Regions from separate parts of the Variovorax sp. GW460-12-1-14-LB1 genome, predicted to be linked through region 1. Evidence: riboswitches for the same ligand, from Rfam matches in the RefSeq annotation. Region 1 holds a riboswitch; the other holds the start of a gene.
The links. A riboswitch is a leader RNA that binds a small molecule or an ion and turns the genes downstream of it on or off. The one in region 1 is predicted to bind glycine.
Positions count from the first base shown of each region.

Region 2: linked by a shared signal. The riboswitch ahead of AC07Y4_RS09850 (D-amino acid dehydrogenase) and the one ahead of gcvT (glycine cleavage system aminomethyltransferase GcvT) in region 1 are both predicted to bind glycine.

Region 1 covers NZ_JBWKYF010000024.1:57,403-60,772, reverse strand. The annotation lists gene AC07Y4_RS14700 (L,D-transpeptidase Cds6 family protein) at 184-657, shown strand; gene AC07Y4_RS14695 (hypothetical protein) at 754-1,290, shown strand; glycine riboswitch at 1,322-1,412, shown strand; glycine riboswitch at 1,425-1,529, shown strand; gene gcvT (glycine cleavage system aminomethyltransferase GcvT) at 1,577-2,758, shown strand; gene gcvH (glycine cleavage system protein GcvH) at 2,830-3,201, shown strand; gene gcvP (aminomethyl-transferring glycine dehydrogenase) at 3,259-3,370, shown strand, end outside.
Region 2 covers NZ_JBWKYF010000014.1:30,565-33,934, forward strand. The annotation lists gene AC07Y4_RS09845 (RtcB family protein) at 1-30, shown strand, start outside; gene AC07Y4_RS09850 (D-amino acid dehydrogenase) at 50-1,357, opposite strand; glycine riboswitch at 1,449-1,555, opposite strand; glycine riboswitch at 1,600-1,690, opposite strand; gene rfbB (dTDP-glucose 4,6-dehydratase) at 1,809-2,888, shown strand; gene rfbD (dTDP-4-dehydrorhamnose reductase) at 2,885-3,370, shown strand, end outside.

The DNA of each region.
Region 1 (3,370 bases):
GAGCCGAAGGCGGGGGACATTCGCGAAGGGAAGTACCCGGTGTCCTGTGCACGCGCCCTGAACCGCAGAACCACCGATTTCCGCAGTCGATTCGACGCCGCACGCGCCCTCTTTCACTGCCAGAATCGACGCAAGCTTCGACGTCGAGCCTGACAGACAAGAAGAAGGAAAGAGAAGGACGCCATGCACCGAATCGTCGCCCAGGGCAGCAGCCTTGTCGCTGCCGGCTTGCTGGCCACCGCCGGTATCGCGGCCACGCCGGCCGCCGCGCCCGTTGCAGCCGTTGCGCCAGCAGCCGCCCCCGCCAATCCCGTCACCCACCTCGCCGAAGTGGAAACCGCCGTGCGCGCCTGGGCCGCCGCCTGGTCCGCGCGCGACGTCGAGCGCTACCTCGCCGCCTACGCGAGCGACTTCACCCCCGCGCGCGGCCAGACCCGCGAGCGCTGGGAGGCCGACCGGCGCGCCCGCATCACGGGCAAGTCGCGCATCAGCGTGGGCATCGAGGGGCTGGTGATCAGCGTCCAGGGCACCTCGGCCAGCGCGCAGTTCCGGCAGGTCTACAGCGCCGACGCGCTCACCGAGACCGACCGCAAGACGCTCGAGCTGCAGCGCGTGGGCCCGCGCTGGCTGATCCGCAAGGAGAGCGCGGGCAACTGACGCGCACCGCCTTGTCCCTGTAAGGCAAATGGTTCACGAAGATGTCACCACTTGCAACGATGCTGCAGCCTTCGACCTCCGAAAGCTGTGGCCGCCATGTTCCCCACCAAGACCGAGAAGGCACGCGACGAACTCCAGGCCGGGCAGCGCACGCTCAGCCAGCGTGAACGCGCCCTGCTGCTCATGGCCGACGGCCGGCGCTCGCTGACCGACTTCAGCCCGCTGTTCCCCAGCCGCGTCGAGGCCGAGCAGGCGATCCAGGGGCTGATGCAGCGCGGCTACCTGCAGGTCGCGCGCCCGGTCGCGCCGCCTCCTGCACCGGCCCCCACGCCCGTCCCCGCCGCCGAGCCGATCCAGGTCGCCACCTCGGCCGACAGCTTCGACGGCAAGCGCTCGCTGGCCACCACGCGCATGTTCCTGTTCGACATCTGCGAGCGCATGTTCGTGCGCCGCGACCCGCGCTTCGCCAACCAGATGCGCGACGCCCTGCGCGAGGCCCGTGACCGCGAGGCCATGCTGACCATCGCCGCACTGATGCTCTCCGAGATCGAGAAGGCCGCCGGCCCCGAGCGCGCCGACTCGCTGCGCGAGCGCATCGACAAGCTGCTGCCGCCGGCGGAAACCGTGCACTGAGCTGCCAGCCCCGGCCCCGCGATCCACTACACTCGCCGGGTCAGGAGAGAGCCCCGCGCGACGGGGCCGCCGAAGGCGCAGGGGTTCCCCGAACGCTCAGGCAAAAGGACTGACAAGACGCCGGCAACCACCGGCGTTTCCTTGCTGGAGAGAGGCCGTGGCATTGCATGCGGCCCACCGAAGGAGCAAACCCCGATCGTGGGGCGAATCTCTCAGGTAAAGCGGACAGCAGGGGTGGCCCGTGGCGTTGCAGCCATGGATTTCGACTGCCCCTTTGGAGTGCCCCGTGGCCGCTTCCTCCGCTTCCGCTTCTTCGGATACTCAACTTCTCAAGACCCCGCTGTACGACCTCCACGTCGAGTTGGGCGCCCGCATGGTGCCCTTCGCCGGCTATTCGATGCCGGTCCAGTACCCCGCCGGCCTCATGGCCGAGCACAAGCACACGCGCGATGCGGCCGGCCTGTTCGACATCTCGCACATGGGCCAGCTGCGCCTGGTCGGCCCCGATGCCGCCGCCGCCTTCGAAACCCTGATGCCCGTCGATGTGGTCGATCTGCCCGCCGGCAAGCAGCGCTACGGCCTGCTGCTGAACGACGAGGGCGGCATCCTCGACGACCTGATGTTCTTCAACGAAGGCAATGGCTCGCTCTTCGTGATCGTGAACGGCGCCTGCAAAGTGGCCGACATCGCCCACATCCAGGACAAGATCGGCGCGCGCTGCCAGGTGCAGCCCCTGCCCGACCACGCCCTGCTGGCACTGCAAGGTCCGCAGGCTGCGGCCACGCTGGCGCGCCTGTCGCCCGGCATCGAGCGCTTCGTGTTCATGACCGGCGGCGCGGTGCAGATCGGCGGCATCGCCGCCTTCGTCACCCGCAGCGGCTACACCGGCGAAGACGGCTTCGAGATCTCGGTGGCCGCAAAAGACGCCGACGCCCTCGCCCGCCTGCTGCTCGCACAGCCCGAGGTGAAGCCCGTCGGCCTGGGCGCGCGCAACTCGCTGCGGCTCGAAGCCGGCCTGTGCCTGTACGGCAACGACATCGACACCACCACCACCCCGGTCGAAGCCTCGCTCAACTGGGCCATCCAGAAGGTGCGCCGCGCGGGCGGTGCGCGCGAAGGCGGCTTCCCGGGCGCGGCCAAGGTGCTGGCCCAGCTGGCCGCCGTCGCCTCGGGCGCGGCCGGCCACACCGACCACAAGACGCTCACGCGCAAACGCGTCGGCCTCGTGGCGCTCGAACGCATTCCGGTGCGCGACGGCACGCTGCTGCAGTCGCTCGAAGGCCACGACATCGGCACCGTCACCAGCGGCCTGCTCGGCCCCACGGCCGACCGCTGCGTGGCCATGGGCTACGTGGCCGCCGCCTTCGCCGAGCCCGGCACGCGCGTGCAGGCCATCGTGCGCGGCAAGCCGGTGCCGATGGAGGTGTCGACGATGCCTTTCGTGCCGACGCGCTACTACCGCGGCTGACCGACACTGAACCCCGCAGACCCGGCTAGGCTCTGCATCCCGATTCCATTTTTTCCACGAGGAGTTTTTTCATGAGCATCAAATACACCAAGGACCACGAATGGGTGGCGGCCGAAGGCGGCGCCGCCACCGTCGGCATCACCGTGCATGCGCAGGACGCGCTGGGCGATGTGGTGTTCGTCGACCTGCCTGAAGTGGGCAAGACCTTCGCGCAGGGCGAGGTCGCCGGTGTGGTCGAGTCGGTGAAGGCCGCCGCCGATGTGTTCATGCCCGTGTCGGGCGAGATCACCGAAGTGAACGAAGCGCTGCGCGCCGACCCGTCGCTGGCCAACAGCGACCCGCTGGCCGCCGGCTGGTTCTTCAAGGTCAAGCTGAGCGAGCCCGCGCAGCTCGACGCCCTGCTCGACGCCGCCAGCTACGACAAGTTCGCCGCCGAATCCTGATCCGCTGAACAGCAGCTTCCTCGCACCTTCGTTCCTTCTCCCCGAGCCTTCACCGCCATGCCGATTCCCGCCCTTCCCTCTTTGCAAGAACTAGAGAACGCCGAAGAATTCCTCGCCCGCCACATCGGCATCGATGCGGCGGACGAGGCGCGCATGCTGCCGGTGATCG
Region 2 (3,370 bases), on a different contig from region 1:
CTCAAGCCCTGGGTCACGTTCAAGGCGTGACCCGAGGGCGCGTGTCGTGTCAGCCCAGTGCGGGCTGCACGGCGCGTGGCGCGGGCGCCGGCATGCCGGCGAACGCGAAGTCGACCTCGGGCGCCAGCCCGCTCACGATGCGCGCGATCGACTTGCCCGAGCCGCAGGCGTGCGTCCAGCCGAGCGTGCCGTGGCCGGTGTTGAGGAACAGGTTCGGCAACTTGGTCTTGCCGATCAACGGCACGTTGCTCGGCGTGGCCGGGCGCAGGCCGGTCCAGAACTGCGCGCGCTCGGTGTCGCCGGCGCCGGGGAAGAGTTCTTCGACGCGCCGCACGATGGCTTCGCAGCGCACGCGGTTCAGGTCGCGGTCGTAGCCGTTGAGCTCGGCCGTGCCGGCGATGCGCAGGCGGTCGCCCGACTCGGAGGTGTAGCGCGAGAACACCAGCTTGTATTCGTCGTCGGTCAGCGAGACCTGATGCGCCTTCGATGCGTCCTTGACGGGGAGCGTCACCGAGTAGCCCTTGGCGGGGTAGATCGGCAGGCGGATGCCCAGCGGCGCGGCGTACAACGGACTCAGCGAACCCATCGCGAGCACGAAGGCATCGCCGCGGATGCGCTGGAAGCGGCCTTCGTTGTCGGTCGCCTCGACGTGGTCGATGCTGCCGCCGGCTTCGCGCAGCGCGGTCACCGTGTGGCTCATGAGGAACTTCACGCCGGCCGCCTCGGCCAGCTTCACGAGCTCGCGCGCGAAGCGGTTGGCGTCGCCCGATTCGTCTTCGGCGGTGTAGGTGGCGCCAGCGAGTTGGGGGCGGATGTGGGCGAGGGCGGGTTCGATCCTGATGGCCTCGTCGGCCGAGATGACCAGCCGCTCGCAGCCCAGGGCACGCATCTGCTCGGCGGGCGCGAGGGCGCCGTCGAATTCTTTTTGCGTTGTGTAGAAGTGCAGGATGCCTTGCGTGCGCTGGTCATAGTTCAGGCCGGTGTCTCGACGCAATTGCTGCAACATTTCCCGGCTGTATGTACCGAGACGAACGATCTGTTCGATGTTGTGGCGGGTGCGGGCGGGGGTGCATTCGCGCAAAAACTGCAGGCCCCAGAGCCACTGGCGCATGTCGGCGCGGATGCGGAACAGCAGCGGCGCATCTTCCTTGCCGAGCCATTGCAGCACCTTCAGCGGCGCGCTCGGATTGGCCCACGGCTCGGCATGGCTGACCGAGATCTGGCCGCCGTTGGCGAAGCTGGTTTCGGCGGCCGGGGTGGCCTGCCGGTCGATCACGGTCACCTCGTGGCCGAGTTGCTGGAGGTAATAGGCCGAAGTCACGCCGAGCAGGCCGGCGCCAAGAACGATCACACGCATTGCAAGTACCTTTGAGTTTGCAGCGCTTGAACGGCGGGCGTGGAGTGCTATTGAAAAAATAGCAAGCAACCGGACGACCGATGTCCAAGTTGCCGCTCCCCCTGTCCTCGGTACCTGAGAGATTCACCCTGCTGCACCCGCAGCGGGTTTGCTCCTTCGGTGCGCCACATGGCGTGGCGGCTCTCCAGACGGCTGTATCGATGAGTGCAGTACTGACCCCTTGCCGAAGTTCCTGGGCGTTGCCTGGAATTTCGTCGGGCCGACCTGAGCGTTTATGGGAGTTTGCGCCTTCGGTAGGGCCTCCGTGGAGGCCCGCTCTCCTGCAATTGTTGGCGATTGTAGGCGGGCCCCGCAAGCCGGCCAAGCCCTGTACATCGGCACTTCACACCGATGGGATAATTGAATGTTGATTTTTGGTAAAGCAAACTTTTTTCTACATGCAGGGGACTCCATGATCCTGGTTACCGGCGGCGCAGGCTTCATTGGCGCCAATTTCGTGCTCGACTGGATCGCGCAGGGCAACGAGCCCGTCGTGAACCTCGACAAGCTGACCTACGCGGGCAACCTGGAGACCCTGGCGTCGCTCAAGGGCAACGCGAACCATGTCTTCGTGCAGGGCGACATCGGCGACAGCGCGCTGCTCGATCGCCTGCTGGCCGAGCACAAACCCCGTGCCGTCGTGAACTTTGCCGCGGAATCGCACGTGGATCGTTCGATCCACGGTCCGGAAGACTTCGTGCAGACCAACGTGCTCGGCACCTTCCGCCTGCTCGAATCGGTGCGCGGCTACTGGAACGCCCTGCCGGCCGACCAGAAGGCGGCCTTCCGCTTCCTGCATGTGTCGACCGACGAGGTCTACGGCTCGCTCTCCAAGACCGACCCGGCCTTCACCGAAGAGAACAAGTACGAGCCCAACAGCCCGTACTCGGCCAGCAAGGCCGCGAGCGACCACCTCGTGCGCGCCTGGCACCACACCTACGGCCTGCCGGTGGTCACCACCAACTGCTCGAACAACTACGGCCCGTTCCACTTCCCCGAGAAGCTGATCCCGCTGATGATCGTCAACGCACTGGCCGGCAAGAACCTGCCCGTGTACGGCGACGGCATGCAGGTGCGCGACTGGCTCTACGTGAAGGACCACTGCAGCGCCATCCGCCGCGTGCTCGAGGCCGGCAAGCTCGGCGAGACCTACAACGTCGGCGGCTGGAACGAGAAGCCCAACATCGAGATCGTCAACACCGTGTGCGCGCTGCTCGACGAACTGAGCCCCCGCGCCGACGGCAAGCCGTACAAGGAACAGATCACCTACGTCACGGACCGCCCGGGCCACGACCGCCGCTACGCCATCGATGCACGCAAGCTCGAGCGCGAACTCGGCTGGAAGCCCGCCGAGACCTTCGATACCGGCATCCGCAAGACCGTCCAGTGGTACCTCGCCAACGGCGAGTGGGTGCGCAACGTGCAAAGTGGCGCCTACCGCGAATGGGTCGAGAAGCAGTACGACGCCGCACCTGCAAAGGCTTCCGCATGAAGTTGCTGCTGCTCGGCAAGGGTGGACAGGTCGGCTGGGAGTTGCAGCGCAGCCTCGCGCCGCTCGGCGAACTGGTCGCCCTGGACTTCGACAGCACCGACTTCCACGCCGACTTCAGCCGTCCCGAGCAGCTGGCTGCAACCGTGCTGGCTGTGCGCCCCGACGTCATCGTCAATGCCGCCGCGCACACCGCCGTCGACAAGGCCGAGAGCGAGCCCGACTTCGCGCGCAAGCTCAACGCCACCTCGCCCGGCGTGGTGGCGGAGGCCGCGCAGCAGATTGGTGCGCTGATGGTGCATTACTCCACCGACTATGTCTTCGACGGCAGCGGCACCCGACCCTGGAAAGAAGACGACGCGACCGGCCCGCTCAGCGTGTACGGCCAGACCAAGCTCGAAGGCGAGCAGTTGGTGGCGCAGCATTGCGCGAAGCACCTGATCTTTCGCACCAGCTGGGTGTACGCCGCACGCGGCGGCAACTTC